Regions from separate parts of the Massilia sp. Soil_C_3 genome, predicted to be linked through region 1. Evidence: predicted binding sites of a transcription regulator. Region 1 holds the regulator's gene; the other holds the start of a gene.
What was found. The regulator NrdR, encoded in region 1, represses ribonucleotide reductase genes. The targets are predictions, from matches to a motif close to CACNANATNTNGTG.

Region 1 (15,625 bases):
TCGAGGAAGTCTTCGTAAGTCATGGCGCTATCGTCCTTGATCAAAAGGGAAATAATAAGGTAAAAACAAAAACGCCAGCCCGAAGGCTGGCGTTTCTGAGAATCTTTGGTAGGCCGTGCGTGGCTCGAACACGCGACCAACGGATTAAAAGTCCGCTGCTCTACCAACTGAGCTAACGACCCGAAGAAACGAGATTATAGGGCCCGCCCTCGAACCTGTCAATTGCCGAGCCCGATCAGGGCGATGCTATCGCGCGACAATCACTTCAGCGAAGCCAACCGATCGCGCGCCGTCTGCGCCGCGCTCGAGTCCGGATACTTGGACACCAGCGTCTGCAGCGACTTCTTCGCGTTCTTGTTGTCCTTCAGCAGAGCGTAGCTGCTGGCGATGTTCAGCATGGCGTCCGGCACCTTGGCGCTGTCGGCGTAGGTGGTGGTCACGACCTGCTGGGCCGCGATGGCTTTCTTGTAGTCGCCCAGTGCGTAATAAGTGTTGCCCAGCCAGTACTGCGCATTCGACGCGTAGGCCGATTGCGGATACTGCTTGACGAATTCCTGCAGCGCGACGGAAGCGCCCTTGTAGTCGCCCGACTGGAACTGGGCGGTGGCGGCCTCGTAGGCGGTCTTCTCGGTCGGCATCACTTCGGCGGTCTGGCCGTCGATGACTTCCTGGCGCGGCTCGAAGCGTTTCATGCGTGCGTCGAGGTCGGCGTACAGTTGCTTCTGGCTTTCCTGGGCCTTGGACAATTCATTCTGCAGCACTTCGATCTGGCCGCGCAGGCGCGCGATCTCGCGCATGGTCTGCTCGTGCTGGTTGAGCATCTCGATCTGGACCGTCTTGTCCGACTTGCCGTCGATGCGCGTGGTCAGGTCGCGCGTGATGTTGTCGACCTTGGTGCGCAGGTCCAGGATGGCCTTGCGCGCTTCGTCGTCATCGAACGGGCCGGCCACGGCGTGCAGCGGCATCCACAGGGCCAGGACGAGGCAGGCGAGGCGGGACGGAGACAGTTTGATCATGAACGTTGCTCTTTCTAAACCGGTTGCTGAGATAAAACGGGGCGGGTAGCAGTCTGCACTGCGTCCCGCCCCCTGTCAATCGGCTGAGTCAGCCGTATTGATTACTGGTAAACGATGTCAGCGCGGCGGTTTTCAGCCCAGGCTTCTTCGTTGCTGCCGGTTGCCTTCGGCTTTTCTTCGCCCAGCGAGACGGCTTCCATCTGACCTTCCGACACGCCCAGCGATGCCATCGAGCGACGGACGGCTTCAGCACGCTTCTGGCCCAGGGCCAGGTTGTACTCGGTGCCGCCGCGTTCGTCGGTGTTGCCTTGGATCAGGACTTTACGCGAGGTGTTCTTGGTCAGGTAGCCCGAGTGGTTCTGCACCACTGGCTGGCCGTCGGCGCGCACCACGAAGCTGTCGTAGTCGAAGTAGACGCTACGGTTGGCCAGGACGCCTTTTGGATCGTTCAGTGGATCGACGGTGCCGGTTTCCACTGGACGGATGTCACGTGCGTCAGCCACTGGTGCTGCTGGCTCTGGCGATTTTTCAACGACTGGGGTGTCTTCCAGTTTGGTTGGCGACGAGCAAGCGGCCAGCAGGGCGGCAGCGGAAGCGATGAAGGCGAGACTCTTGAAGTTGCGCATGGATTTTCTCCTGTTCTGGTTAAGGTTTTACTTCTTACTTCATGAAAGGACCCCAGCTGGGCTCCCGAATGTTTCCCGCTTTGGTCGTCAAGCGTTGCTTGACCCGTCCATCCACAGACACCACTGCAAGCGAGACGCGCCCGCCGCCCTTGGTTGCATACATGATGTACTTGCCGTTAGGCGAAAAACTCGGTTCGGTGGCCCCATCGGCCAGGCGAAGTTCCCGGCCGCTTGCCAGGTCCATCGCGTATAAGGAGAAAGCGCCGCCGCGCTGCGAAATCCAGGCCAGCGTCTTGCCGTCGGACGACACGCGTGGGCTGATGTTGTAGTTGCCGTTGAACGTCACGCGGGTGGCGTTGCCGCCCGAGACGCTCATCTTGTAGATCTGAGGACCGCCGCTGCGGTCGCTCGTGAAGTAAATGGTCTGGCCGTCGGCCGAGAACTGCGGCTCGGTATCGATGCCGGGATTATTGGTCAGGCGGCGATGGCCGCTGCCGCTCGAATTGACGGTGTAGATTTCCGTATTGCCGTCCTGTGACAGGGCGACGGCCAGGGTCGAGCCGTCCGGCGACCAGGAAGGCGCTGAATTGTTGCCCTTCTGGTTGGAGATCACGTTGCGGCGGCCGGTCATCAGGTCTTGCAGATAGACCACCGGCTTGCGGTTTTCCATCGAGACGTAGGCGACCTTCATGCCGTCCGGCGACCAGGCCGGCGAAATGATCGGTTCCTTGCCCTGGGTGGCAATGATCTCGTTCTCGCCGTCGGCGTCGGCCACGGCCAGCGCGAAGCGGCTCGCCGCGCGGTCTTCCTTCACATACGCGATGCGGGTCGAGAAGATGCCGCGCACGCCGGTCAGCTTTTCATAGACGTCGTCGGCGATGCGGTGCGCCTGCAGGCGGGTGTAGCGGGGCTGGACTTCGCCGCCCAGCTGCGAGATTTCGCCGCCCTTGACGGTGTCGAGCAGCTTGTAGCGGATCGCGAAGCGGCCGTCCGGCTGCCGCGCCACGCTGCCGACCACGAGCGCGTCTGCGCCACTGGCCTTGAATGCGCCCAGGTTGACCTTGCCGACGTCGGCGTCGCTGATCACCTGGCCGGCGTCGATGACCTTGAACACGCCGCTACGCTCGAGGTCGGCACGGATGACGGCCGAGACTTTATCGGGCGCGACGGATTCGTCGGCAAAGGCGGCGATGGCCACCGGAATCTGGTTGCTACCGACGCCGGCGATTTCGATCTGGATCTGCGCATTGGCTGTAGTCCCTATCGCCAGGGAAACGCTGAACAGCAAAATGTGAAGTTTTTTCATGGTGTCTCTAGTAAAACTGGTTCGAACCGAATCAATCGTAATCTTTCATCGAGAAATTCACGTCAAGCGTACGCTCCACGGTCCCGTCCTTCTTCTTGGGAAGTGGAGATGCTTTCTTGATACCATTTTCCACTGCTCTGTCAAATTCTGGCACACCGCTGCTTTTCACCAGGCGAACCGACATGATTTCGCCAGTTGGCAGCTGCTCGACCCGGAACGTGGCGCGCGGATTGCCGGATACATCGGTATTGCCCGGATAGGCCGTCGCGCTCTTGATCGCGGCCGTGATCGCGGCGATATAACCGCCGTCGCTGCGCGGACCGGTCGATTTCGCGGCGGTGCCACCGCTGCCCATGGCGCCAGCCATGCGCTGCAGTTCTTCCTTGCGCAGCTTGTCGAGTCGTGCGTCTTCGGCCTTGGCTGCGGCAGCGTCCTTTTTCTTCTTCTCGGCAGCAGCAGCGTCGGCCTTCTTCTTGTCGGCGGCTTCCTGCTTCTTGCGCTCGGCTTCCTCGAGTTTCTTCTTCTCGGCCTCGTCGCGCTTTTTCTTTTCCGCCTCGTCGCGTTTCTTCTGTTCCGCCTCGTCGCGCTTCTTCTGCTCGGCCTCTTCGCGCTTACGCTCCTCGGCTTCCTTGCGCTTCTTGTCTTCAGCAGCAGCCTTCTTCGCTTCTTCTTCCTTGCGCTTCTTTTCCTCGCGCAGCGCGATCTCAGGATCGGGCGTCGGCGCAGGACGCTCCACCACCGGCTCCGGTGGTGGAGGAGGCGGCGGCGGTTCCGGCGCGGGTTCCGGTTCCGGCTCAGGTTCCGGCGCCGGCTCGGGCGGCAATTCGGGCGCCGCGGCGGTCTGCACCGACATATCCCACACCTCGGCCTCGACCGATACCGGATTGACCTTTTGCCAGCTCACGCCGATCGCCAGGAAGGCCAGCAGCGCCGCGTGCACCGCCACCGCCAGCAGGAACGATGGCAGTGGTTTCGGTTCTGGCGGCACGTAGTAGGGCGCGCCGTCGTTGGCTGACTTCTTTGCGGTCATATCTTCGGCGTCACTGGGTGGCCAGGCCGACCCGGTTGATGCCCATCTTCTTGGCTTCCGAAATCAGCTGGATCACGTCGTCGTACTTGCTGTCGCGGTCGCCTGCAATCAGGACCGGAAAGTCCGGATTCTCTTCGTGTAGAGCGCGCAGGCGCTGGAGCAGGGCGGAGCGGTCGGCCACTTCGTCCTGGGCAACTTTTACCTTGCCGTGCACGCCGATCGACAGCTTGTTGCCCGGCTCGATCGAAATCTGGATATACGTGTCCGGCGGCAGCGCGGATTTCTCGGCGCGCGGCAGATTGACGACGCTCGGCGCCTCATTCGCAGGCACCGCCATGAAAATGATGAGCAGCACCAGCATCACGTCGATATACGGCACGACGTTGATCTCGGACTTGAACTTGCGGCGACGTCCGCCGCGCATGCTGCTGGAAAATGACATCCCGATGCTCTCCCGGTTCTCGTGGGCGGATCAGCGCGACTGGCGCTGGAGGATGTTCGAGAATTCTTCGACGAAGCTCTCGAAGCGGTTCGCCAGGCGGTCGATGTCGTGGGTGAAGCGGTTGTACGCGACCACGGCAGGGATGGCGGCGAACAGGCCGATCGCGGTCGCGATCAGCGCTTCGGCGATGCCGGGAGCGACCACCGCCAGGGTGGCTTGCTCGACGCTGGCCAGGCCGCGGAACGAGTTCATGATGCCCCACACGGTGCCCAAGAGACCGATGTACGGCGAGACCGAACCGACCGAAGCCAGGAAGTTCAGGTGCGAATCGAGGGTGTCGAGTTCACGCTGGAACGAGGCGCGCATGGCGCGGCGGGCGCCGTCGAGCACCGAGTTCATGTCCAGCGCTTCGCGCGACGCTTGCTTGCCCTTGATGAATTCGCCCATGCCGGCTTCGAAGATGCGGGCCAGGGGACCGCTCTGGTCGCGCTGGCTGCTGGCGCTCTGGTGCAGGGTGTGCAGGTTGCCGCCAGCCCAGAAGCTGCGCTCGAACTGTTCGGTCTGCGCGCGCGCGGCGCGGATTGCGAAGATCTTACGGAAAATATAAGTCCAGCTCACGATCGACAGCAACAGCAGCAAAGCCATGATCAGCTGCACCAGGATATGGGCATTGGCGATCAGGGAGACAAACGAAAGGTCGTGGGTTGCAGTCATCGTAAGCTTATTTGTGTAAATATTCAGGCGGCACGCATTTTAGCAGCCACGTCGTCGGGCAGGGAACGGGGGCGGGTGGTTCTGACGTCAACGCAGCCGATTTTCACGTTGGCCGAATTGAGCAGCACCTCGCCGCGCCATGCTTCCTGGAGAAACTGAACCGAAGCTCCGCCCACTTTTGCCACGCTGGTGCGGATGCAGAGTTCATCGTCGAGACGGGCGGCCGAGCGGTAATCGAGGGTCATGCTCCTGACGACGAAGGCCGTATGGCCGGCGTCGATCAGTGCTTGTTGTTCGATTCCGAGCGCGCGCAGGAACTCGGTACGGCCACGCTCGAAATACTTCAGGTAATTGGCATGATAGACAATGCCTCCGGCGTCGGTATCTTCGTAATAAACCCTGACTGGCCAGTTGTACACTGAAGGCATTCTTTGTTGCCGAATTAATGAAAACGGGAAATATTTTACGCGACTTTCCACTTTAATATGTACGCTGACGTACGTTGAAAGTGGAAAAGTTTTACGTACTGATAGCACGGTGTGGTGCTTTTGAGCAGTAGTAGACTTGAAACGTAGTTAAAAGACCAATCACTGTAACACTTTCTCACAAATGATTGGTGAGGGATTGGTCTTCATAGCCAGCTATGGGGGAGGATACAGGGTCGGTTATCCCCGCCGCACGGCAAACGGCGAAAATCCCTGGCACGTCGGCATCAGCTCGATGCTGTTGACGTTGACGTGCGGCGGCAGCGTCGCGATCCAGAAGGCGGTGTCGGCGATGTCCTTCGCTGTCAGCGGTTGCGTGCCTTCGTAGACCTTGGATGCGGCCGCGTCGTCGCCCTTGAAGCGCACGTTCGAGAATTCGGTGCCGCCGCACAGGCCGGGCGCGATATTGGTGGCGCGCACACCGGTGCCGACCAGGTCGGCGCGCAGGTTCAGCGTGAACTGCTCGACGAAGGCTTTGGTGGCGCCATACACATTGCCGCCCGGGTAAGGATAGTGGCCGGCCACCGAGCCGATATTGATCACCAGGCCACTGCCGCGCGCCACCATGTCCGGCAGCACGGCGCGGGTCATGGTCACCAGGCCCTGGCAGTTGGTCGCAATCATGGTGTCCCAGTCTTCCAGTGGCACCTCATGGGCCGGCGCCGTGTTCAGGGCCAGGCCGGCATTGTTCACCAGCACGTCGATCTGTTTCCATTCGGGCGGCAGGCCAGAGACGGCGGCCTCGATCGAGGCGCGGCTGGTGACGTCCAGGGTCACGGCCAGGGCGGCCTCGCCCAGTTCGCGCGCCAGGTCGGCGATGCGGTCGGTGCGGCGCGCGGCCAGGACGACGCGGTGGCCGTGGGAGACAAAAGTGCGCGCCATTTCGGCGCCGAAGCCGGCCGATGCGCCGGTGATGAAGACGTTCATGATGGGTCCTTGGGTGGCAACAGGGTGACAGGCGAGAGAGGCAAGGCGCACTGCCGAACCGTAAAATTGTAGCCGAAACGACTATGAGTCCGCTGATGGCCGGGCATTCTCGGCCGGCACAGCGGTTTCCTTGCCCTACGATGGGGAGTTCAGTACAATTTGGAGTCCTTACGTCTCACGTAACTGGCGAAACACCGCGTGTGCGCACCATTCGGATGCACGGCGCGGCAAAGGTGGGCACCCACCGGGGAACGTGAGACGCCATACGCCGTTCGCCTGGGCAGCCATCAACCGGTACGCGTTCGATCGCGGTTGCCTGCGCCCGTGCCTACGGCCCGCCCCGGCTCCCGCCTTCCCATGCCACCAGTTGCCTGGATTACTATCGATTGGAGTTTTACATGTTTGCCAAAGATCATACGCTCGCCAATATCGACCCGGAACTGTGGGATGCAATTCAAAAAGAAAACGTTCGCCAGCAAGACCACATCGAGCTGATCGCCTCCGAGAACTACACCTCGCCGGCCGTGATGGAAGCGCAGGGCTCGCAGCTGACGAACAAGTATGCCGAAGGCTATCCGGGCAAGCGCTACTATGGCGGTTGCGAATACGTCGACGTCGCCGAGCAGCTGGCGATCGACCGCCTCAAGGAACTGTTCGGCGCCGAAGCCGCCAACGTCCAGCCGAACTCGGGTTCGCAAGCCAACCAGGGCGTGTTCTTCGCCATGTTGAAGCCGGGCGACACCATCATGGGCATGTCGCTGGCCGAAGGCGGCCACCTGACCCACGGCATGTCGCTGAACATGTCCGGCAAATGGTTCAACGTCGTCTCGTACGGCCTGACCCCAGAAGAAGACATCGACTACGAAGCCCTCGAAAAGCAGGCGCACGAGCACAAGCCGAAGATGATCATCGCCGGCGCGTCGGCGTTCGCCCTGCGCATCGATTTCGAGCGCATCGCCAAGGTCGCCAAGGATGTCGGCGCCTACTTCATGGTCGACATGGCCCACTACGCCGGCCTGATCGCCGCCGGTGAATACCCGAACCCGGTGCCGTTCGCCGACTTCGTCACCTCGACCACCCACAAATCGCTGCGCGGCCCGCGCGGCGGCATCATCCTGATGAAGGCCGAGCACGAGAAGGCCATCAACTCGGCGATCTTCCCTGGCATCCAGGGCGGCCCGCTGATGCACGTGATCGCCGGTAAGGCCGTCGCGTTCAAGGAAGCGCTGTCGCCGGAGTTCAAGGAATACCAGAAGCAGGTCGTCAAGAATGCAAAAGCCCTGGCTGAAACCCTGATCGCGCGCGGCCTGCGCATCGTGTCGGGCCGTACCGAATCGCACGTGATGCTGGTCGACCTGCGCGCCAAGGGCCTGACCGGCAAGGAAGCGGAAGCGATCCTGGGCCAGGCTCACATGACCTGCAACAAGAACGGCATCCCGAACGACCCGCAGAAGCCATTCGTCACCTCGGGCATCCGCCTGGGCAGCCCGGCCTTCACCACCCGCGGCTTCAAGGAAGAAGACGCGGTCACCGTGGGCAACCTGATCGCCGACGTGCTGGACAACCCGCACGACGCCGCGACCATCGAGCGCGTCAAGGGCGAAGTCAAGAAGCTGACCGACAAGTACCCGGTCTACGCGCGTTAATTGCAATTCTCCCGGACCGGTTCGCCGGTTCGGTCGCATCATCCAGCAATACTGCAGCCCCGGCGCCATGAAATGTCCCTTTTGCCAGCATGAAGAAACACAAGTCCTCGATACCCGCGTATCGGAGGAAGGGGATGCCATCCGGCGCCGGCGCCGCTGCGGCAAGTGCGACAAGCGCTTCACCACCTATGAGCGCATCGAGCTGTCGATGCCGATCATCGTCAAGAAGAATGGCAGCCGCACCGAATTCGCCTCCTCCAAGCTGCGCGGCAGCCTGATGCTGGCGCTGCGCAAGCGCCCGGTCTCGGCCGAGGCGATCGACGGCGCGGTCGCCTCGATCGAGGAAAAGCTGCTCACCAGCGGCCGGCGCGAAGTCGACAGCGTGTATGTCGGCGAGCTGGTGATGGAACAGCTCAAGCGTCTCGACAAGATCGCCTACATCCGCTTCGCTTCCGTCTATAAGAATTTCGAGGACCTGGATTCCTTCCAGGCGGCGCTGGCCGAAGTCGGCCACCAGCGCAAGCTCGACAACTGACGTCGTTTCCAAGTTCCTTTTTTCGCCCTGCGCATCCTTGCGTCCACGCATGGGCGCCTGAGTCCTGTCTGATAACTTCTCTGCTCGCACATCGTTAGCGGAGGATAGGCATGCAGGCGCATCTCCCCGGCCGGCCGGGCGGTTTCACCATGATCGAAGTCCTGGTGGCCATGTTCGTGCTCGCGGTCGGCGTGGTCGGCGCCAGCGCGGCCCAGCTGGCGGCGCAACGTACGCGCCAGCATGCGGCGCTCAGTTCCGACGCGGCGCTGCTGGCCGCCTCCTTGGCCGCACGCATGCAGGCCAACACCCACGTGGCCAGCCTGCCGGAAGGCGCCAACCCTTATTTTCCGCTCGATTACAAGGCGCTCGATGCTGGCCCGCCCGCGGGTGGCGCGCCGTGTTTTGGCGCGGGCGCCTGCGATCCGCTGGCGCTGGCCGCCTACGATCTGCGCGAGACACGCCTGGCGCTGCACCGGGGTTTTCCAGCGGGTCGGATCGCGGTGTGCCGCGACGGCGCGCCGTGGGATGCGGCGCACAGCCGCTACCGATGGGCGTGCAGCGGGGATGCGACTGCCCCGGTGGCGATCAAGATCGGCTGGCATGGCACCGATGACGGCCCGGGCTACATGTTGCTGGTGGCGCGATGAGTGTCTTCAACCCGCGCGGGCGTCAGGCCGGCCTGACCATCGTCGAACTGATGGTGGCGATGGCGCTCGGCCTGGCGGTGCTGCTGGCCAGTGGCTCGCTGCTGATTACCAGCGTGCGCGCGCATGCCGCCGTGATGGAAGCGTCCGAGATGGACGATAGCGGCCGCTATGCCGTCGATGCGCTGGCGCGCGCCATCCGCCTGGCGGCGCACGTCGACTGGGCCGCGCATCCCGGCGCCGATCCGGCAGCGGCGGCGGCGGCAGCGCCGGCGCGGCTGGCCGGCCTGGATGCCAGTTCGCTGGAGCGCACCGGCGCCGGCATCGATGCGGTCCTGCCCGACGAAGCCAATGGCAGCGACGTGCTGGCCCTGCGCTTTCCCGGCAGCGGCGCACCGCCCAATGGCGATGGCGACACCCTCGATTGCGCCGGCTTCCCCGTGCATCGCGACGAAGAAGGCTGGAGCATCTTCTACGTCGCGCGCAATGCCCAGGGCGATGCCGAGCTGCGTTGCAAGTACCGGGGCGCGAGCAGCTGGTCGTCGGATGCGGTGGCGGGCGGCGTCGACGGCTTCCAGGTGCTGTACGGCCTGGATGCCGACGGCGACCGGGTTCCGGAGCGCTACGTCAATGCGACCGAGCTGGGCGCGCTCGATGCGGCGCTGGTGCTGGCCGGCGCCACGCCCGACGAACGCGCGGCTGACTTGCGCAAGCGCACGCACTGGAAGCGGGTGGCGTTGGTGCGGGTCGCGCTGCTGTTGCGTGGCCCGCGCCTCAATCCCGGCGCCGACGCCAGCATCGTCTACGACTTGTTCGGGCCAGACCATGGCGCTGCCTTTTCCACTGGCGACCACGGCACGCGGCTGACGGGAACGGCGCTCGACGAAGGCCGCGAGCCACGCATGCGCAAGGTCTACGGCGCGACCATCGCCTTGCCGGTGGCGCCGGAGTGAACTTCGCATGGATACCCTTGACTCACCTTCCCGGCGGGAAGGCGGTATTGCGCTCCTGACCGCCCTGGTGCTGATGCTGGCGGTGCTCATGACCGGCATTGCGTCCACCCGCGGCGCCTTGCAGGGGGCGCGCGCCGCCGCCCACGAACGCGACCGCGTGCTGGCGCTGCAGATGGCCGACGCCGCGCTCGTGGATGCGGAGCGGGACATCGAAGGCGGCGCCGAGCCTGGTTCGGCGCGGGCCAACGCCATCGCCGGCGGCAGCGCCGACGCTTTCGTCGCCGGCTGCGGTGGCGGACGGCCATACAGCGGCCTGTGCGCCTACGCGGCCAATCCCGACCAGCTAGCCGAACTGCTGGCCGACGACGACGGCCCGGCCATCCTGTTCGGCAGCTTTACCGGCTTGAGCATGCCGGAAGGCGAGGGCGCGCTGCCACTCGCGGCGCCGCGCTATCTGGTCGAGCTGATGCCGGCGGCGCCCGACGGTCAGCTGTACCGGATCACGGCGCGCGGCGCCGGCAGCATGCCCGGCACCCATGCCGCGCTGCAGGCCTATTACCGCAAGCCGCCCGACGGCGCCCCCGGCCGGCGCGTCGGCTGGCGTGAGCTGGGGAACTGGAGTGAAGCGTTCGCAATGCCTGCCTCTACCGCCAGCGCGGCGGGCCACCCGAAAGGAAAGGGCAGACGATGAGGCAGGGCAGCAAGGGATTCACGCTGGTCGAACTGATGGCCGTGCTGGCCGTCCTTGCCATCCTGGCCGCGCTCGTCTATCCCTCATATACGCAGCAGATCGTGAAGGCGCGCCGCATCGAGGCCCAGCTGGCGCTGCTGGACCTCATGCAGCGCCAGGAGCAATACCGCGCGCTGCACCATTCCTATCTGGCGTTCTCGATCGATACGGAGGACGCCGACACCGCCCAATTCCCGGCCTGGACCGGCAACAGCGCCGCCACCAGCGCCTATGAGCTGGACGGCGACGCCTGCCCCGGCCAGGATATCGCCCACTGCATCGAGTTGCGCGCCCGGCCGGGCACCGCCAATGTCGATGCCGGTTTCGCCGATCCCGACTGCGGCGTCCTGACGCTCGACAGTGCCGGCCGGCAAGCGGCCAGCGGTCCGTCGTCGCGCTGTTGGCCATGAGGCCAACAATGCGACTGCGCTGCTCCGCCGGCCTGTCCCTGGCCGAGCTGGTGGTGGTGCTGGGCATGGTCGCGGTGACGGCGGCGGTGGCCGCGCCCGACCTGCGTGCGCTGGTGCGCAGCCAGCAGCTGCGCACCGCCTCGGGCGACCTGCATGGGGCGATCCAGCTCACCCGTTCGCAGGCGATTGCGCGCAACGAGCGGGTCAAGCTCACGCCCAACGACGAGGCGGGCCGCGACTGGTCGCGCGGCTGGACCGTCTACGTCGATCGCGACGGCGACCGCCGGCCGGGGGAGGGCGACGAGATCCTGGCCGTGCGCTCGCCTCTGCCGAACGGAATGCAGGTCAGCTATTCCTTCACCAGCCCTGCGCCGCCGCAATACATCGCCTACAATGGCGCGGGACGCAGCTGCAGCGACACCAACAGCGCCGCATCGCGCCTTGGCACGCTGTCGCTATTCCATGGCGGCCAGGTGCGCCGTATTAAAATCAATATGCTCGGGCGCGCACGCCTGTGCAACCCCGCCCGCGAAGACGGGTGCGACGGCGCCGCGGCGCCGCCCTGAAGGAAAGACATGCCGACAAGCTACAGCGAACTGATCCTGAACGATACCGACGGCATGGCCCTGGCCCTGGACTGGGCGGCGCGTGGCATGTACATCACCGCGCCGAACCCGCGCATTGGGTGCGTGATCGTCAAGGACGGCATCGTGATCGGCGCCGGACACACCCAGCCCGCCGGCCAGGCGCATGCCGAGATCCAGGCGCTGCGCGACGCCGCGGCGCGCGGCAACGACGTGCGCGGCGCCACCGCCTACGTCACCTTGGAACCGTGCAGCCACCATGGCCGCACGCCGCCATGCTCGGACGCCCTGGTGCAGGCCGGGTTGAAGCGGGTGGTGGCGGCCATGGTCGATCCGAATCCGCTGGTGGCCGGCCGCGGCCTGGCCCAGCTCGAAGCCGCCGGTATCGAGGTCAAGGCCGGCGTGCTGGCCGAGGCGGCGCAAGAGCTGAACGTCGGCTTCTTCTCGCGCATGGTGCGTGGCCTGCCGTGGGTGCGCCTGAAGGTGGCGGCCAGCCTGGATGGCGCCACCGCGCTGGCCGGTGGCGAGAGCCAGTGGATCACGGGAGAGGCGGCGCGCGCCGACGGCCATGCCTGGCGCGCGCGCGCCAGCGCGATCGTGACCGGCATCGGGACCGTCAAGGCCGATGATCCGCAGTTGACCGTGCGCGGCGTCGAGACGCCCTTGCAGCCGCGTCGCGTGATCGTCGACAGCCGCCTGGAGATCGACCCCGGCGCCCGCATCCTGCAGGGCGAACCGTGCTGGATCGTCGCTGCCGTCGAGAACACGGAAAAAGCCGCTGCCCTGACGGCGGCCGGCCATGTGGTTTTGACGCTGCCGAACGCGCGCGGCAAGGTCGACCTGCCGGCCTTGATGCGCGAGCTGGGCCGGCGCGAGATCAACGAAGTGCACGTCGAGGCGGGTTCAAAACTGAACGCCTCGATGGTGCGCGAAGGCTGCGTCGACGAGCTGCTGGCCTACCTGGCGCCGAGCCTCATCGGACCGGGGCAGGGCATGTTCGACCTGCCAGCGCTCGAGCGCCTGGCGGACCGCCGCCAGCTGCGCTTTTACGACGTGGCGCGCGTGGGCGACGACCTGCGCATCCTGGCCCGCTTCGTCGAGCCGGCCGCCTGAAACTGAATTTGATTTAACACGAAGGAATCATATGTTTACTGGAATCGTCGCCGCCGTCGGCAACATCACTTCCGTCGCGCCGCTGGCGGGCGGCCTGGACGCCGGCGTGCGCCTGGTCGTCGATGCCGGCCCCTTGCCACTGGCCGACGTCGCCCTGGGCGACTCGATCGCCATCAACGGCGCCTGCATGACCGTGGTCGAAAAGACCGACAAGGCCTTCACGGTCGACGTCTCGCGCGAGAGCCTGAACAAGACGGTCGGCCTGGAAGCCCAGGGTGAAGTGAACCTGGAAAAGGCCCTGACGCTGGCCGAGCGCCTGGGCGGCCACCTCGTATCGGGCCATGTCGATGGCCTGGGCGTGGTACATAGCTTCGAGCCGGTCGGCGAGTCGTTCGAACTGATCGTCGACGCGCCGCAGGAGCTGGCCAAGTTCCTGGCCTACAAGGGCTCGGTCGTGATCAATGGCGTGTCGCTCACCGTGAATCGGGTCGAGGACCTCGACGCGCGCGCCAACAAGGTGTGCCGCTTTTCGATCAACCTGATTCCGCACACGATCGAGGTCACGACCCTCAAGCACCTGAAGGCCGGATCGCAGGTCAATCTGGAGATCGACCTGATCGCGCGCTACGTCGAGCGCATGCTGGCAAGATCCGGCGGCGTCCCGTTGTAAGAACCGCGGTGCGCATCGACCGTCGTCAGGCCCGTCAGTCCTGCAATGTGCACCGGCTGTCAGGCGCGGGAGACTCGAGGTCGATGAGATAGTCCGCGACGATTCCATCGACACACGCATTCCCGCCGATCAGGGCCACGCCGTGCTGTTCGCCTTCGACGGTGAGCAGGCTGGCGCCAAGCGTCCTGGCCAGGCTGATCCCCCCTTCGTGCGGAGTCGCCGGGTCGCGGGTGACTGACACGACCAGTGTTTTCGGAAGTCCCTCGATATTGACGGCATAGGGATAGCCAAGCGTCGGCTTTACTGGCCACGCCTCACAGATATCACGGGCCTGGACGGGCCGGCCTGTGGCCAGGAAGGGCGCAACTTCAAAAACCGCGCGCTTCATCGCGCTCTCCTCCTCGGGAGTATGGCGTTCTTCGTCGAGACATTCGATCGCGATTTGCGCCTCGTTGGCGTTGCCGTAGCTGCCATCGGCATGACGCGACTGGGCCAGGTCACGCAGGAGCATCAGAGGTTCGCCACGCCCGGCTTTCAGTGCGCCGATGCCCTGGATGACGGCTGGCCAGCCCGACTCGCTGTACAGGGGCAGGACCAGGCCGTTGAGTGCGGCAGTGTAGGTCAGCTTGCGCCCGGGGGCGGTGACGATCGGTTTGTCGATCAGCGCTTGCAAGAGCTGCTGGAAGGCGGCGGTCGCCTGCGCGGGATCGGTACCGAGCGGACAGTCTGGCGACCTGGCGCAGAAGGCCGCCATATTGTCGAAGCCGCGTTGAAAGCCCGCGAACTGAACCAGCCGACGCGCGGCGGTGCCGGTCAGAGGGTCGACTGCACCGTCGAGCACCAGCGCCCGCACGTTTTGAGGGAACATTTCGGCATACACGGCGCCCAGCCGCGTGCCGTAACTGGCGCCGGCGAATGTCAGCTTGTCGTCGCCCAGCACGGCGCGCAGTACGTCCATGTCGCGGACCACATCGCGGGTGCCGACGTTGGCCAGCACGTCCTCGCCGCCAGAACGCGCGGCGCACTTGCTGTAGACCTGGCGGGTCTCGTCTTCGGTGTAGTCGGCGACCCCGGAGTTGAGCGTGGAGAGTGTCACGTCGGCCTCGCGCTCGGCATCTGTAAAACAGTCCAATGCCGGTATCGACGCTCCGACCCCGCGCGGGTCGAACCCGATCAGGTCGAACCGTCGCGTGATCGGACTATCGGCCAGGGCGTCCGCCACTGTCGCCGCATAGCCCATGCCAGAAAAGCCGGGGCCGCCCGGGTTGAGCAGGATCGAGCCGATCCGGTTGCCCGGCTCGCCCTTCGCCGCCACCCGCAGCAGTGCGATCTGCGCCGTTCTTCCCTCCGGATTTTGATAGTCGAGCGGCACCTGGAGCCGGGCGCATGTCAAGGTCTTGTCGGCGAATTCCTTGGCTTGCGCCTCCGTGGCGGCGTAGCTGTCGCAGGGGCCGAACGTCAGCTGCTGGTCGTAGAAGCGCGCCAACCCTGGCGAGACATCGCCAGGCGTCGGCGTCTGACCCGGGCCGGAGTTGCCGCCACAGGCGCCAAGCATCAGGCTCAGCGCCACGAGTTTTGCTATCCCGGCCATGTGCCAACGCCGACCGCAAGCCTTGCGCGTATTTGATGTTTTCATCCAAGCAGCTTCCTTTCTATCTGATTGACTGAAGTATTGCTTCAGGAATACAAATTAGCGGAGCAGAGCGGTTAAGTGGACGACCGCTCAGAAGTGCCTAGTTTCAGCCTTGAGCATTGTGGGAACATGGCGGCGTGGCCGCGGAGGGATGCAGGGGG
Region 2 (15,625 bases), on a different contig from region 1:
CCGTCGACCAGCGCGCGAAGAACGTCATCTTCTTCCTCGGCGACGGCATGGGCATCAACACCCTGACCGCGGCGCGCATCTTCGCCGCTGGCGAAGACGGTGAGCTGGCGATCGACAAGATGCCCGAGTCGGCCTTCGTGAAGACCTTCTCGAACGATGCGCAAGTCACCGACAGCGCCGCTTCGATGGCCGCCTACATGACCGGCGTGAAGCACAATAACGGCGTGGTCTCGATGTCCTTCGGCACCCGCTCGGTTGCACCTGGCAAGGACGCCAACGGCAACAACCTGGTGAGCCGCTGTGAAAATGGCCAGGCCGCCGTCACCCTGCTCGAACTGGCCAAGCGCCGCGGCATGGCGGTCGGCGTGGTCACCAACACCAGCGTCACCGACGCCACCCCGGCCTCGACCTATGCCCACGCCTGCCACCGCAAGCTGGAAACCGATATCGCCGCCAGCCTGGTGCCGGGCGGCGCCGGCTACAACAAGGCGCTCGGCGACCGTGGCCTGGACGTGCTGTTCGGCGGCGGCGCCCAGAACTTCACCCCGTTCGCACGCGGCGGCAAGCGTGCCGACAACCGCGACCTGCTGGCCGAACTGCAGGCCAGGGGCTTGCGCGTGGTGAACGACACCGCGCAATTCGCGGCCTTGCAACCGGGCCAGCCGGCGGTCGGCCTGTTCGCGCCGAACCACATGGACTTCGATGCCACTCGCGACCCGGCGCGCCAGCCGGCCCTGCCGGCAATGGCGACCAAGGCGATCGAGCTGCTGGCGCCGAACAAGAACGGCTTCTTCCTGATGGTCGAGGGCGGCCTGATCGACCACGCGCTGCACGCGACCCTGGGCAAGCGCGCGCTGCAAGAAACGGTGAGCTACAACGCGGCGCTGCAGGCGGCGATCGAGCGCATGGAAACGCTCGATCCGGGACTGAAAAACACCCTGATCGTCGCCACCGCCGACCATGACCACACCCTGATCCTGAACGGCTACGCGGCCCGCACCGGCAAGACCACGCCCACCAACCCCGGCGTGATCGGCCTGGTGCGCAACGCCGACGGCACCCCTAGCCTGGACGGCAAGGGCCAGCCTTACACCATTATCGGCTTCGGCACCGGCGAGCAGCGCCACGCGGGCGACCGCACGGTGCACCTGACGGACGAAGTCGTGACGCGCGACGACTACCACCAGGAAGCGGTGGTGCGCACCCGCACGGGCGCCGAGACCCACGGCGGCAGCGACGTCTACCTGGGCGCGACCGGCGCCAACGCCGAACTGTTCCGCGGGACCATCGACAACACCCGCGTGTTCAACCTGATCAAGACCGCCGCCGGCCTGTAAGCCGCGACCAGGAGCCCTCATGACTTTCAAACGTATTACTCCGCTGCTGCTGGCCGCCTGCTGCGCCGCCGCCTTTTCGACTCCGGCCGCCGCCCAGCAAAAGGCGAAGAACATCATCTTCTTCCTGGGCGACGGCATGGGCCCGACCACGATCACCGCTGCCCGCATCTATCGCGGCGGCGAGGACAGCCTGCTGCACTTCGAGCGCCTGATGGAGCGCACCGCGCGCATCAAGACCTATTCGCTCGACTACCAGACCACCGACAGCGCGCCGTCGATGGGCGCCTACATGACCGGCGTGAAGATGAACAACGACGTCATCTCGCAGGCCGGGGCGCGACCGATCGATCCAACCAAGGAGGGCGTCGACATGTGCGGCGCCAATAACGGCACGCCGGCCGTGACGATCCTGGAACTGGCCAAGGCCCAGGGCAAGGCGACCGGCGCCATCACCACCACCGAACTGACCCACGCCACGCCGGCATCGACCTTCGCGCATACCTGCAGCCGCGACGCGGCCTACACGATCGCGCAGCAGATCGTGCCCGGCGGCGCCGGCTACAACCTGGCGCTGGGCGACGGCGTCGACGTGCTGATGGGAGGAGGGCGCAACCACTTCACGCCGGTTGACCCCGCCACCAATCCGAAGGGCCGCCCCGACGGGCGCGACCTGATGGCCGAATTCGCCGGCGCCGGCTACTACGTGGCCGGCACCCGCGCCGGCATGATGTCGGCCCAGCCGGGCCGCAAGTTCGTGGGCATCTTCAGCGCCACCAGCCACCTCGATTACTCGTACCAGCGCCGTCCGGAACAGCCGACCCTGGCCGAGATGACCGGCAAGGCGATCGACCTGCTGTCGAAGAATCCGAACGGTTTCTTCTTGATGGTCGAAGGCGGCAAGATCGACCACGCCCTGCACGACACCCGCGCCAAGCATGCGCTGGAAGAGACGGTGGCCTTCGACGATGCCCTGCAACTGGCGATCGAGCGCATGCGCGCCATCGATCCGGGCCTGCAGAACACGCTGATCGTGCTGACCGCCGACCATGACCACACGATGCAGATCAACGGCTATCCGAAACGCGGCAATCCGATCACCGACATCGTGCGCGACTATGCGTCTGGCGAGCCGAAGAAGGATGCGGACGGCAAGACCTTCACCACCCTGGTGTTCGGCAACGGCCCGAACCGCCCGGATGCGCGCGCCGACGTCGACAGCGTGGTGGCGCAGAGCGACGATTACCATCAGGAAACCGGCGTGCACAAGTCATCGGAAACCCATGGCGGTGGCGACGTCAAACTGTATGCGACCGGGGCCGGATCGGCGCCGTTCAAGGGAACGATCGAGAATATCCAGGTGTTCCACCTGATGAAAGCGGCGGCCGGTTTGTAATGGATCCGGATCGGTGCGCCGCATCGATCCGATAGGTTATTAACCTGCTGCCACTATTATTTACAGCTGAATAACAAAAAGCCCCGGGTTTGAAACCGGGGCTTTTTTTAAGCTTGAAGCTTATTGAAATAGCGCGCTGGCTTATTTCAGGTGATCCGAAATGAGCTTGGTCATTTCGAACATCGAGACTTGTGCCTTGCCGCCGAAAACCGCTTTCAGCTTGTCGTCGGCATTGATCATGCGGCGATTCGCTGCGTCTTGCAGGTCTTTCGACTTGATGTAATCCCAGACCTTCTTGGTCACTTCGGTGCGCGGCAGCGGCTTGTCGCCAACGACGGCAGCCAGCGTGGCGGACGGGGTCATGGCTTTCATGAAAGCAGCATTTGGCTTGCGCGCGGCTGCCGGCTTATCGGCCGACTTCGCTGCTGGTGCTGCCTTTTTTGCTGCCGGCTTGGCCGCTGCAGCAGGCTTGGCAGCGTCTTTTTTTGCTGGCGCTGCAGTGGTTTTTTTGGCTGTTGCCATCTTCGAGCCTCCTAAAACGAACACGTGGAAAAGTGCGTAATTTATCGCACGCCTATATTGGTAGCGTTTTACAGAACGTGCAAGTCTTTTTCAAAACTTTTTCACTCATAAAACCCGCCAAATGGGCGTTATCGCACACAACAACGCATGAGAACGAAAAAACGCTGACAAGCGTCGAAAAAAAACCGCGCAAAGCGATACTTTGCGCGGTGTTCGCCGATTGGCATGCGGATTAACGCATGCCAGGCATCATGCCCTTCATCCCGCGCATCATCTTCATCAGACCGCCGCCTTTGAGCTTTTTCATCATGGTCTGCATCTGGTCGTACTGGTTCAGCATGCGGTTCACTTCCTGCACCTGCACGCCGGCGCCGGCCGCGATGCGGCGCTTGCGGTTGGCCTTGATCAGCTCGGGTTTGGCGCGCTCGAGCGGGGTCATCGAGTCGATGATGCCCACCATGCGCTGCACGGATTTCTCGGCCTGGCCCATATTGGCGCCGGCCGCCGCCTGCTGGAACTGGGCCGGCAGTTTGTCCATCAGGCCGGCCATGCCGCCCATTTTCTTCATTTGCGTCAGTTGCGCCTTGAAGTCGTTCATGTCGAAGCGGCCGCCGACCTTGATCTTGTTGGCCAGTTCGGCCGCCGCCTCGGCGTCGACGCCCTTGCGCGCTTCTTCGACCAGCGCCAGGATGTCGCCCATGCCCAGCACGCGGTTGGCCATGCGGGTGGGATCGAAGGCTTCGAGGCCATCGAGTTTTTCGGACACGCCGGCGAACTTGATCGGTTTGCCGGTCACGTGACGCACCGACAGCGCCGCACCGCCGCGCGAATCGCCATCGAGCTTGGTCAGTACGATGCCGGTCAGGGGCAGGGCGTCGTTGAAGGCCTTGGCGGTGTTGATCGCATCCTGGCCCAGCATGGCGTCGACCACGAACAGGGTCTCGACCGGATTGACGGCGCCGTGCACGGCGGCGATTTCCTGCATCATCGCCTCGTCGATGCCCAGGCGGCCGGCGGTGTCGATGATCAGGACGTCGTGGTAATGCTTCTTGGCCCAGTCCAGCGCGGCGCGGGCGATGTCGACTGGCTTGTCGCTGGCGGTGGACGGGAAGAAGTCGGCGCCGACCTGCTTGGTGACGGACTCCAGCTGGGCGATCGCGGCGGGACGATAGACGTCGGCCGAGACGGTCAGGACTTTCTTCTTCTTTTGTTCCTTGAGGTACTTGGCCAGCTTACCCGTGGTGGTGGTCTTACCCACACCCTGCAGGCCGGCCATCAGGATGATCGCAGGTGGCTGCTGGGCGAAGGAGAGCTGGGTGGCTTCGGGGCCGAGGTCGGCGCCCATCAGGGCGGCCAGCTCTTTCTGCACCACGCCGACCAGGGCCTGGCCGGGCGACAGCGAGCCGACGACTTCTTCGCCCAGGGCCTTCTCTTTGACCTTGGCGATGAATTCGCGCACCGCCGGCAGCGCCACGTCCGCCTCGAGCAGGGCCATGCGCACTTCGCGCAGCATTTCCGCGGTGTTCGCCTCGGTCAGGCGGGCCTCGCCGCGCATGGTCTTGACGACCTTGGCAAGGCGTTGGGTGAGGTTATCTAGCATGTCTACCTAATATAGAAAGAAGCGCAATTCGGACTTGGCGCAGGTTCGCCAACGCGTCATTTTACCTTGCGCCGCCGCTGCCCTGCATACCCCATCGCGCCGAACCCGGCCTGTCCCGGCCATTTTTCGCCAACGCCGTCGCCTTTTGGCATAACGCAAACACGACCCACGGCTGCCATGTTGTATTGCCTACTCGCCTTTCCGGCAAGCATGAATCTTAAAAATCGAGGTCAGGAGAAACGTTATGAGGCAAATGTTATGCAAGACATTGATCGCATTGGTGCTCGGGGCCGTGGGTGGGACCGCCGCGGCCCAGGACGTCGTGCGGCTGGGGAACCTGAAGCTGGCGCATTTCGGCGCGGTGTCCTATATCAAGGAAATCGCGCCGGGCTGCGGCATCCGGGTCGAGGAAAAGATGTTCGCCAAGGGGCTGGACATCATGCAAGCCATCATCGCCGGCGAACTGGACGTGGGCGCCACCGCGTCCGAGGCCGCGATCCAGGGCCGCGCCGGCGGGGCCCCGGTGGTGGTGGTGGCCGGCTTCGCGCGCGGCGGGGCGCGGCTGGTGGCGCGGCCCGAACTGAAGATATCGTCGGTCTCCCAGCTCAAGGGAAAAAAAGTGGGCGTCACCCGCGGCGGCATCCAGGAAGTGCTGCTGATGGCCGAACTGGCGCGCAACAAGCTGAGCGCCGACACCACCGGCCGCAAGGACGTGCAGCTGGTGTACCTGTCCTATGCGGAGCTGAACCAGGCGCTGCTGGGCCGGCACATCGACGCCATGATGCAATCCGAGCCGCAATCGTCGCAGGCGATCAATATGGGCTTCGGGGTGGAAGTCATGAAACCCTACGGGACGGCGATCGGCGAGCCGGTGCGCACCATGGTCATGACCGAGAGGTTCTACCGCGAGCGCCGGCCGCTGGCCGAGAAGTTCATGCGCTGCTTCGTCCAGGCCACGCGCACCTTCATCGACCGGCCCGACATCGCCGAACACTATGTGCGCCAGTCGATGTTCAAGGGCCAGATCACGGTGGCCGACTTCCGCGCGGCGATGGCCAATTCGCCGTACTCCTACGACATCACGCCCCAGCACATCCAGGTCACGACCGACGTCATGGCGCAGACCGGGGTGGGGCGCATGGCGCGTCCGCCGCTGGCCAGCGACTGGGTCCGTACCGACCTGCTGGCTTCGGCCAAGAAAAGCCTGAACATCAAGTAGGGGAGCATCGATCATGGAACGCATTGAACGACGCAAGACGATCCGCAAAAAGCGGCTCCGATGGAACGACGCCGCCACCGGCCTGGTGGTGCCGGTGCTGGCGATCGCACTCTGGCAATGGGTGGCGGCCAGCGGCCTGGTCGACCGCCAGGTGCTGCCGGCGCCGCTGGACGTGTGGCGCAAGTGGGTCGACTACCTGCTGCCGCTTGAACCATTCGCGCAGTACACCGGCGGCGGCTGGCTCGGATGGGCGCTGTCGGGCGAGCTGCCGGTCGACGTCATCGCCAGCCTGTACCGGGTGGTGGTGGGCTTCGCCATCGGCGCCGGGCTGGCGCTGCCGCTCGGGCTGGCGATGGGGGCGAGCCAGCGCGTGCACGCCTGGATGAATCCCCTGGTGCAGGTGCTGCGGCCGATCCCGCCGATCGCCTACATCCCGCTGGCGATGCTGTGGTTCGGGCTCGGCAATCCGCCGGCGGTGTTCCTGATCGCGATCGGGGCCTTCTTTCCGGTCCTGATGAACACGATCGCCGGCGTGCGCCAGGTCGACGGCATCTATCTGCGCGCGGCGCACAACCTCGGCGCCGGCAAGCTGACGATGTTCCTGCGCGTGATCCTGCCGGCGGCGGTGCCCTACATCCTGTCCGGCGTGCGGATCGGGATCGGCACCGCCTTCATCGTCGTGATCGTGGCCGAGATGATCGCCGTGAACAGCGGCCTGGGTTTCCGCATCTCGGAGGCGCGCGAGTACTTCTGGTCCGACAAGGTCATCGCCGGGATGATCAGCATCGGGGTGCTGGGCCTCCTGATCGACATCGGCGTGAATCGATTGAACAACCATTTGCTGCGCTGGCACCGCGGCCTGGAGCATTGACATGAACGATATCCATATCCGTATCGAGGGCGTCAATAAAGTGTTCGGCGCCGAAGACCATGAAGTGGTGGCCTTGCAGGACATCGATCTGGCGCTCGAGCGTGGGCAGTTCACCTGCCTGCTCGGCCCATCGGGCTGCGGCAAGTCGACCCTGCTGGGTGCGGTGGCCGGCTTCGCGCCGCCGTCCTCCGGGGAGATCCTGGTCGACGGCCGCCCGGTCACCGGGCCGGGGCCGCAGCGCGGCATGGTGTTCCAGGAATACGCGCTGTTTCCCTGGATGACGGTCGAGCAGAACATCCGCTTCGGCCTCGAGATCAAGCGCATGCGCGGGCCCGAGATCGACCGCCGGGTGGACGAGCTGCTCAAGCTCTTGTCGCTGGCCGACTTTCGCACCCGCTATCCGAAGGACCTGTCCGGCGGCATGCGCCAGCGGGTGGCGATCGCGCGCGTGCTGGCGCTCGATTCGCCGATCCTGCTGATGGACGAGCCCTTCGGCGCGCTCGACGCGCTCACCCGGCGCAACCTGCAGGACGAACTGCTGCGTCTGTGGGCCGAACTCAAAAAGACGATCCTGTTCGTCACCCACAGCATCGAGGAGGCAATCTACCTGGCCGACCGCATCGTCGTGATGACCTACCGGCCGGGAACGATCAAGCGCGATCTCCTGGTCGACATCGCGCGCCCGCGCGACCCGGCGGCGCCGGAATTCAACCTGCTCAAGCGCGAGCTGGGGCTGATGGTGATGGAAGAGCAGGCGCGGCATCACAACGATGAGTTGCGGATGGCGGCGGTGGATTGAACGTACGCCACATATATATATGTGGCGGCGCCATCGGCGGAAGGGGGGGGGCTTCCACCTGGGGCCTTACCCCCGCCGTTCGCCGATGGTGTAGACTCCTGTTATGCAGAATTCCCTTTTTCTTGCCGCTGCCTTCCTGTACGCGGTATGCGCCCTGCTGCCGACACGGCTGGGCGCCGTCATCTCGGGCGTGACCGCCGGGGCCTGGGCCCTGCATGGCGTCGCGCTCGGCATGGACGTGATGGTGCCGGGACGGTTGCGGGTCGGCTTCGCCATCATGATTTCCAGCGCCTTGTGGGTGTCGGTGCTCGCCTACTGGTTCGAGAACCGCAACTTCGCCCTCGACAGCCTGCGCCGCCTGGTGATGCCGTTCGCGGCGGCGGCCACCCTGTTGCCGCTGCTGTTCCCGGGCACCCTGACGCCGCTGGCCGGCAAGACCGCCGCCTTCGGCTGGCATATCGCGGTCGCGGTGCTGGCCTACAGCACCCTGACCATCGCCGCTTTCCACGCCGTGCTGATGGCGCTGCAAGAGACGCGGCTGCATACCCGCACCGCCGGCGGCGGCTGGTTTGGCTCCGCGCTCGACCAGCTCCCGGCCTTGCTCACCATGGAAAAACTGTTATTCCGTGTGATCTGGATCGGCTTCATCCTGCTCAGCCTGACGGTATTGTCGGGCTTCGTGTTCTCCGAACAGGTGTTCGGCCGGCCGCTGCTGCTCGACCACAAGAGCGTGTTCGCGCTGCTCTCGTGGGCGCTGTTCGCGGCGTTGCTGGCCGGGCGCAGGTGGCAGGGCTGGCGCGGCAAGACCGCGCTGCGCTTCACGCTGGCAGGCTTCGCCACCCTGGCGCTGGCCTACGTCGGTAGCCGCTTCGTGCTCGAAGTCGTCCTGCACCGGGGAGTCTACTGATGCGTATCCTGTTCTGGATTGGTCTCATTGTCCTTATCGTGTTCGCCGTGCGCAGCAAGCTGCGCGCGATGGCCAAGCGCCATGGGGTTCCGCCCGATACGGCGCGCGGCCCTGCCGCCCCCAGCGCCCAGATCGAGGCCATGGCCCAGTGCGCCCATTGCGGCATGTACTTCCCGGCGTCCGAATCGGTGAAGGCCGACGGCCAGGACTACTGCTCGCCGGGCCACGTGCGCCTGCCGCCGCCGTAGGGTGAATTCGCCCCTGTCGATGGGCGCGCGGGTCACCCTGTGGCGCTCGCTCCAGACCTTCACCGTCACCCGCATCGTCATCGCCCTGGTGCTGCTGCTGTACCTGGGCGTCGACCTGGAAAGCGGCACGCTGCGCCCCGACCCGGTCAACACCGAAACCTGCGTCTTTTATGTGCTGACGGCGGCGATGTTCGCGCTGGCGGCACGCTGGCAACGGCGCTTCTTGATCCAGCTCGGGCTGCAGATCGCGGTCGACCTGCTGGTGATTTCGCTGCTGTACCTGGCCGCCGGCGGCATGCGCAGCGGCCTGGGCATCCTGTATCTGTTTCCGCTGGCCGGCGCCGCGATCCTGGCGCCGCTGGTGCTGGCGCTGTTCTCGGCGGCGGTCGCGACCCTGTTCCTGCTCGGCCTGAACCTCTGGCAGCTGGTGATCGAGGGGCGCGACCCGCCCCTGATGCAGGCCGGCCTGTTCGGCGCCGCCTTCTTCGCCGGCGTGCTGATGGTCAACCGGCTGGCGGCGCGCCTGCTCAAGCAGGAAGAACTGGCGGCCCAGCGCGGCGCCGACCTGCGCATCCAGCAGGCGATCAACGAGATCGTGATCGCCGACGTCGGCGACGGCATCCTGGTGGTGGGGGAGGACGGCGCCGTCTTCACCGGCAATCCGGCGGCGCGCCGCATGCTGGGCTTGCAGGCCGACGCCGGTTTCCTGCTGCATGCCGTGCCGGCCTTCGAGCCGGTGGCGCTGGCCTTCGACGCCTGGCTGGCCGCGCCCGACAACGACAAGGGATTCGTCACCCTGAAACCCTATCGCGAAGGTGACGGCGCTGGCGATGGTGAGGCTGAAATTCGTGGCCGGCGCGACCAGCCGGTGCACCTCAAATTGCGCTTCGCGCGCGTGGCCGATGGCGGTGAGGCGGCCGGCCGCAGCGTGATCTTCATGCAGGACGTGAGCGCCATCGAAAACCAGGCGCAGCAACTCAAGCTGGCCTCGATGGGCCGCCTGACCGCCAGCATCGCGCACGAGGTGCGCAACCCACTGTCGGCGATCGGCCACGCCACCGAGCTGCTGGCCGAAGACCTGCACGGCCCGGCCGAGCTGCGCCTGCTGAAGATCGTGCGCGACAACGTGACGCGCGTGAACCGCATGGTCGAAGACATCCTGCAGCTGTCGCGCAAGGCCCAGCCGAATGGCGAACCGGTGGCGCTCGGCCCATTCCTGGACGAGCTGAAGGCCGAATTCTGCGAAATCCACGGCCTGGCCGGTGATATAGTCTATATAGGCGATCCGGGCGGCAGCGCGGTGCGTTTCGATCCGCTGCACCTGCACGAAGTCTTGCTCAACCTGCTGAACAACGCGGTGCGCTATGCCAGCCGCCAGCCGGCCAGCATCCGCATCTTCCCGGCGCGCGACGCCGCCGGCCGGCGCGAATTGCACGTGCAGGACGACGGCCCCGGCATCACGCCTGAAGTGCGCGACCACCTGTTCGAGCCCTTCTATACTACGTCGAGCAAGGGGACCGGCCTGGGACTCTACCTGGCGCGCGAACTGTGCCTGAACAACGATGCGAAACTCGATTATGAATACCGGTTCGACCCATCCGCGCTGGGGCCGCGCAAGGCCAGCGGCCGCTTTGTCATCACTTTCGCGCTCGAGTAAGCCATGAGCGCGCCCCGCATCCTGGTGCTCGACGACGAGGCCGACCTGCGCGAGCTGCTCGAGATCACCCTGCTCAAGATGGGCCTGGACGTCGACAGCGCCGCCACGTTGCGCCAGGCGCGCAGCCTGTTCGAGGAGCGCGACTACGCGCTGGTGCTGACCGATATGCGCCTGCCGGACGGCCTGGGGCTGGAACTGGTGCGCGAGATCGCCGCCTCGGGCAAGGGCACCCCGGTCGCCGTGATCACCGCCTACGGCAGCGCCGAGAACGCGGTGGTGGCGCTCAAGGCTGGCGCTTTCGACTACATCGCCAAGCCGGTGGCGCTCGACGCGCTGCGCGTGATGGTGCGCTCGGCCCTCAAGTTATCGGAAGGCGCCGCGGCGGCCGACGGTGGCGCGATTGCATCGCGCATGATCGGCCATTCGCCGGCGATGCAGTCGCTGCGGGCCCAGATCGCGCGCCTGGCGCGCTCGATGGCGCCGATCTCGATCACCGGCGAATCCGGCAGCGGCAAGGAGCTGGCGGCGCGCGAGATCCACGCCCAGAGTTCGCGTGCCGGTAAACCCTTCGTGGCGGTGAACTGCGGCGCGATCCCCGAAACCCTGATGGAGGCCGAGTTCTTCGGCTACCGCAAGGGCGCCTTCACCGGCGCGGCCGAGGAGCGTGACGGCTTCTTCCAGGCCGCCAACGGCGGCACCCTGATGCTGGACGAAGTGGCGGACCTGCCGCTGGCGATGCAGGTCAAGCTGCTGCGCGCGATCCAGGAGCGGCGCGTGCGCAAGATCGGCGCCACGAGCGAGGAACCGGTCGACGTGCGCATCATCAGCGCCACCCACCAGGACCTGGCGCGCTGCGTCGAGACGGGCAAGTTCAGGCAAGACCTGTTTTATCGCCTGAACGTGATCGAGCTGGCGCTGCCGCCGCTGCGCGAGCGGATGGACGACCTGGCCCTGCTGGCCGATGGCATCCTGAACCGCTTGGCCGGGCCGGGGCAGGCGTCGCTGGGGCCGGGCGTGCTGGAAGCCTTGAAGGCGTATTCCTTCCCCGGCAATGTGCGCGAGCTGGAGAACGTGCTGGAACGGGCACTGGCGTTTGCCAACGATGGCGCGATCCAGGTCGGGGACTTGTCGCTCAAGGCGGCGCGGCCGGTGGAGGCAGGGCGGAGCGAGACGACGACGCCGGTTGCGGCGCCGGCGCCGGTCCCGCCACCGGTGGAAGTGGTGCAGGCGCCGCCGCCCAGGCCGATGGCCGCCCCGGTCGCCCTCGGCCCCGCCGAACTGCCGAGCAACCTGCCCGAATATCTGGAGCAGGTCGAACGCGACATCATCGGACGCGCGCTGCAGCAGACCCAGTTCAACCGCACCCAGGCGGCGAGCCTGCTCGGGATCAGTGTGCGCCAGCTGCGCTACCAGATGCAGAAACTGGACATCTGCGCACCGGACGATTGAGCGTCCCACCGGCACAATCGGTTGCCGGGTCATGTTACTTTGCGGTAATTATTTTGGTGCATAATGCGCCTTGGCGGAGCATGGACGCCCCATTGTGATGGCTGTCCAGGCAGCAGTTTTGGTGCAGTTTTTCCTGATGTTAGTACTCGCTCACCGCGTGCTCCCCTTCTTTTGTGCAGCGTGGAAATGTCAAGACTGCGCACGCCAAAAAACAAAAAAAATGGCCATTTATTAGCTTGCCTCGATCGCAAGCGAGGTACTACAATTAGTCTCATATCAAAGCTCGGCACTAGATGTAGTGGTAGTGGATCGAAAGACACTAGGTTTCTGGCCAGCGGCGAGTTGTCCGCATGTTGTCCACAAGTTGCCCACAAATTTGTTCAGCGACTTGTCTATTAAGCACCTGCTGACAAGCTTTATTTAATTATTCTTACCCTGCTTCTCTGGTTTGCCAGCATCGGCCACCGGCTGGCGGGGATTTGTTTTGCTTTAATTTTGTTGACGGACCATGGCGCCAGCCGCCACCCGGTCCTCGTGTACAAAGGCGGTCCGACCGCTCATCCTGGAGGCTCAATGCAAACAGCACAGAACATCTCGATCAACCAACACGTCACCCCAGGATCGGCGTCGACCAGCCCAACCCCGGCCGAGATCGTCGCGCGCGGCGATTACCGCGTCATCCGCCGCAACGGCGCCGTCGTCGCTTTCGAGCCGAACAAGATCTCGGTCGCGATGACCAAGGCCTTCCTGGCCGTGGCCGGCGGCCAGGGCGCGGTCTCGGCGCGCATCCGCGAGCTGGTGGAACAGATGACCGGTAACGTCGTGGCCGCGCTGGTGCGCCGCCAGCCGAACGGCGGCACCTTCCACATCGAAGACGTGCAGGACCAGGTCGAGCTGTCGCTGATGCGTTCGGGCGAACACGACGTGGCGCGTGAATACGTGCTGTACCGCGCCAAGCGCATGGACGAGCGCCGCGCCGCCAAGGAAGCCCTAGGTGGCGCCCCGGTCGCCGCGCCGCAGATCCACGTGGTCGATGGCGGCGAGCGCCGCCTGCTGGACATCAACGACGTCCACGCCCTCGTGAACGCCGCCTGCTCGGGCCTGGAAAAGCACGTCGACGCCGACGCGATCGTCGCCGAGACCCTCAAGAACCTGTACGACGGCGTGCCGGTCGAAGAGCTGTACAAGTCCGCCATCCTGGCCGCCCGCGCGCTGATGGAAAAAGACCCTGCCTACAGCCAGGTGACCGCCCGCATCCTGCTGCACACCATCCGCAAGGAAGTCTTCGAACACGAAGTGCCGCAAGCCGGCGCCGCTGCCGAATACCTGACCTACTTCCCGCAATACATCGCCAAGGGCATCCACAACGAGCTGCTGGACGAAGAGCTGGGCAAGTACGACCTCGAGCGCCTGGCGAAAGCCATCGTCGCCGACCGCGACCTGCAGTTCGGCTACATCGGCCTGCAGACCCTGTACGACCGCTACTTCCTGCACGTGCGCGACGTGCGCATCGAAATGCCGCAGGCCTTCTACATGCGTGTCGCGATGGGCCTGGCCCTGCGCGAAGACGACCGCGAAGCGCGCGCCATCGAGTTCTACAACCTGCTGTCGTCGTTCGACTTCATGAGCTCGACCCCGACCCTGTTCAACTCGGGCACCCGCCGCTCGCAGCTGTCGTCGTGCTACCTGACCACCGTCGGCGACGACCTGGAAGGCATCTACGACGCCATCAAGGAGAACGCACTGCTGTCGAAGTTCGCCGGCGGCCTGGGCAACGACTGGACGCCAGTGCGCGCGCTGGGCTCGCGCATCAAGGGCACCAACGGCCGTTCGCAGGGCGTGGTCCCGTTCCTGAAAGTGGTCAACGACACCGCCGTGGCGGTGAACCAGGGCGGCAAGCGCAAGGGCGCGGTCTGCGCCTATCTGGAAACCTGGCACCTGGACATCGAAGAATTCCTGGACCTGCGCAAGAACACCGGCGACGACCGCCGCCGCACCCACGACATGAACACCGCGAACTGGATTCCCGACCTGTTCATGAAGCGCGTGATGGAAAAGGGCGCCTGGACCCTGTTCTCGCCATCCGAGACGCCAGACCTGCACGACCTGACCGGCAAGGCCTTCGAAAAAGCCTACCTGGCCTATGAAACCAAAGCGGCCAACGGCGAAATGGCGGTCTTCAAGAAGATCGAAGCCATGGACCTGTGGCGCAAGATGCTGTCGATGCTGTTCGAGACCGGCCACCCATGGATCACCTTCAAGGACCCATGCAATATCCGTTCGCCGCAGCAGCATGTGGGCGTGGTGCACTCGTCGAACCTGTGCACCGAGATCACCCTGAACACCAGCGCCGACGAAATCGCCGTCTGCAACCTGGGCTCGGTGAACCTGCCGCAGCACATGAAGGGCGATGGCCTGGACCACGTCAAGCTGCAGAAGACCATCCGCACCGCGATGCGCATGCTGGACAACGTCATCGACATCAACTACTACGCGGTGGAAAAGGCGCGCAACTCGAACCTGCGCCACCGTCCGGTGGGCATGGGCGTCATGGGTCACCAGGACTGCCTGCACATGATGCGCATCCCGTTCGCGTCGCAGCAAGCGATCCAGTTCGCCGACACCTCGATGGAAGCGGTCTGCTACTACGCCTACCTGGCGTCGACCGAACTGGCCGAGGAACGCGGCCGCTACGAGACCTACACCGGCTCGCTGTGGGACCGCGGCATCCTGCCGCAGGACTCGATCAAGCTGCTGGCCGAAGAACGCGGCGGCTACCTGGAGCAGGACACCAGCGAATCGATGGACTGGACCCCGGTGCGCGAGCGCATCAAAGAGTTCGGCATGCGTAACTCGAACTGCGTGGCGATCGCCCCGACCGCGACCATCTCGAACATCATCGGCGTGTCGGCCTGCATCGAACCGACCTTCCAGAACCTGTACGTGAAGTCGAACCTGTCGGGCGAATTCACCGAGATCAATTCGTACCTGGTGCGCGACCTGAAGGCGCGCGACCTGTGGGACGAAGTCATGATCGCCGACCTGAAGTACTTCGACGGTTCGCTCTCGAAGATCGACCGCGTGCCGCAAGACCTGCGCGACATCTACGCGACCGCCTTCGAAGTGGAACCGAAGTGGCTGGTGGAAGCCGCCTCGCGCCGCCAGAAGTGGATCGACCAGGCGCAGTCGCTGAACATCTACATGGCCGGCGCCTCGGGCAAGAAACTGGACGAGACCTACAAACTGGCGTGGCTGCGTGGCCTGAAGACCACCTACTACCTGCGCACCATCGCCGCGACCCACCTGGAAAAGTCGACCACCCGTACCGGCGCGCTGAACGCCGTGTCGGTCTCGGGCGGCCTGACCGGCGGTCACGCAGCACCGGCAGCCGCAGCGCCAGTCGCCGCCGCACCAGCCGCAGCGACTGCCGAAATGGATGAAGGCGCCGCCTGCTACCTGCGTCCAGGCGACGACGGTTTCGAGGAATGCGAAGCCTGCCAGTAATGCTGTAACCAGGTGCGGGCCGACCGAATGGTTCGCTCGCACCCGTAACCTCAAGACCGTCGTTCCCGCGCAGGCGGGAACCCAAGTTCGCCTATAGCACCGCAAACTTCAAGGTTCCC

Region 2: a site for NrdR is predicted at 12,290-12,303, ahead of AC3A6F_RS14705 (ribonucleoside-diphosphate reductase subunit alpha). Genes of this name have one in related genera too.

Annotation. Positions count from the first base shown of each region.
Region 1 covers NZ_JBDGJG010000002.1:495,528-511,152, forward strand. The annotation lists gene AC3A6F_RS05110 (hypothetical protein) at 1-23, opposite strand, end outside; tRNA gene AC3A6F_RS05115 (tRNA-Lys) at 107-182, opposite strand; gene ybgF (tol-pal system protein YbgF) at 261-1,016, opposite strand; gene pal (peptidoglycan-associated lipoprotein Pal) at 1,118-1,642, opposite strand; gene tolB (Tol-Pal system beta propeller repeat protein TolB) at 1,677-2,948, opposite strand; gene tolA (cell envelope integrity protein TolA) at 2,980-3,978, opposite strand; gene AC3A6F_RS05140 (biopolymer transporter ExbD) at 3,989-4,420, opposite strand; gene tolQ (protein TolQ) at 4,451-5,134, opposite strand; gene ybgC (tol-pal system-associated acyl-CoA thioesterase) at 5,158-5,562, opposite strand; gene AC3A6F_RS05155 (SDR family oxidoreductase) at 5,800-6,546, opposite strand; ZMP/ZTP riboswitch at 6,716-6,835, shown strand; gene glyA (serine hydroxymethyltransferase) at 6,945-8,192, shown strand; gene nrdR (transcriptional regulator NrdR) at 8,260-8,727, shown strand; gene pilV (type IV pilus modification protein PilV) at 8,838-9,374, shown strand; gene AC3A6F_RS05175 (PilW family protein) at 9,371-10,324, shown strand; gene AC3A6F_RS05180 (pilus assembly PilX family protein) at 10,332-11,015, shown strand; gene AC3A6F_RS05185 (type IV pilin protein) at 11,012-11,464, shown strand; gene AC3A6F_RS05190 (GspH/FimT family pseudopilin) at 11,473-12,030, shown strand; gene ribD (bifunctional diaminohydroxyphosphoribosylaminopyrimidine deaminase/5-amino-6-(5-phosphoribosylamino)uracil reductase RibD) at 12,040-13,161, shown strand; gene AC3A6F_RS05200 (riboflavin synthase) at 13,193-13,831, shown strand; gene AC3A6F_RS05205 (alpha/beta hydrolase) at 13,866-15,467, opposite strand.
Region 2 covers NZ_JBDGJG010000006.1:376,442-392,066, forward strand. The annotation lists gene AC3A6F_RS14650 (alkaline phosphatase) at 1-1,337, shown strand, start outside; gene AC3A6F_RS14655 (alkaline phosphatase) at 1,357-2,730, shown strand; gene AC3A6F_RS14660 (SWIB/MDM2 domain-containing protein) at 2,872-3,252, opposite strand; gene ffh (signal recognition particle protein) at 3,485-4,852, opposite strand; gene AC3A6F_RS14670 (ABC transporter substrate-binding protein) at 5,097-6,071, shown strand; gene AC3A6F_RS14675 (ABC transporter permease) at 6,085-6,942, shown strand; gene AC3A6F_RS14680 (ABC transporter ATP-binding protein) at 6,944-7,741, shown strand; gene AC3A6F_RS14685 (cytochrome C assembly family protein) at 7,845-8,648, shown strand; gene AC3A6F_RS14690 (PP0621 family protein) at 8,648-8,896, shown strand; gene AC3A6F_RS14695 (two-component system sensor histidine kinase NtrB) at 8,916-10,553, shown strand; gene AC3A6F_RS14700 (sigma-54-dependent transcriptional regulator) at 10,557-12,002, shown strand; gene AC3A6F_RS14705 (ribonucleoside-diphosphate reductase subunit alpha) at 12,576-15,506, shown strand.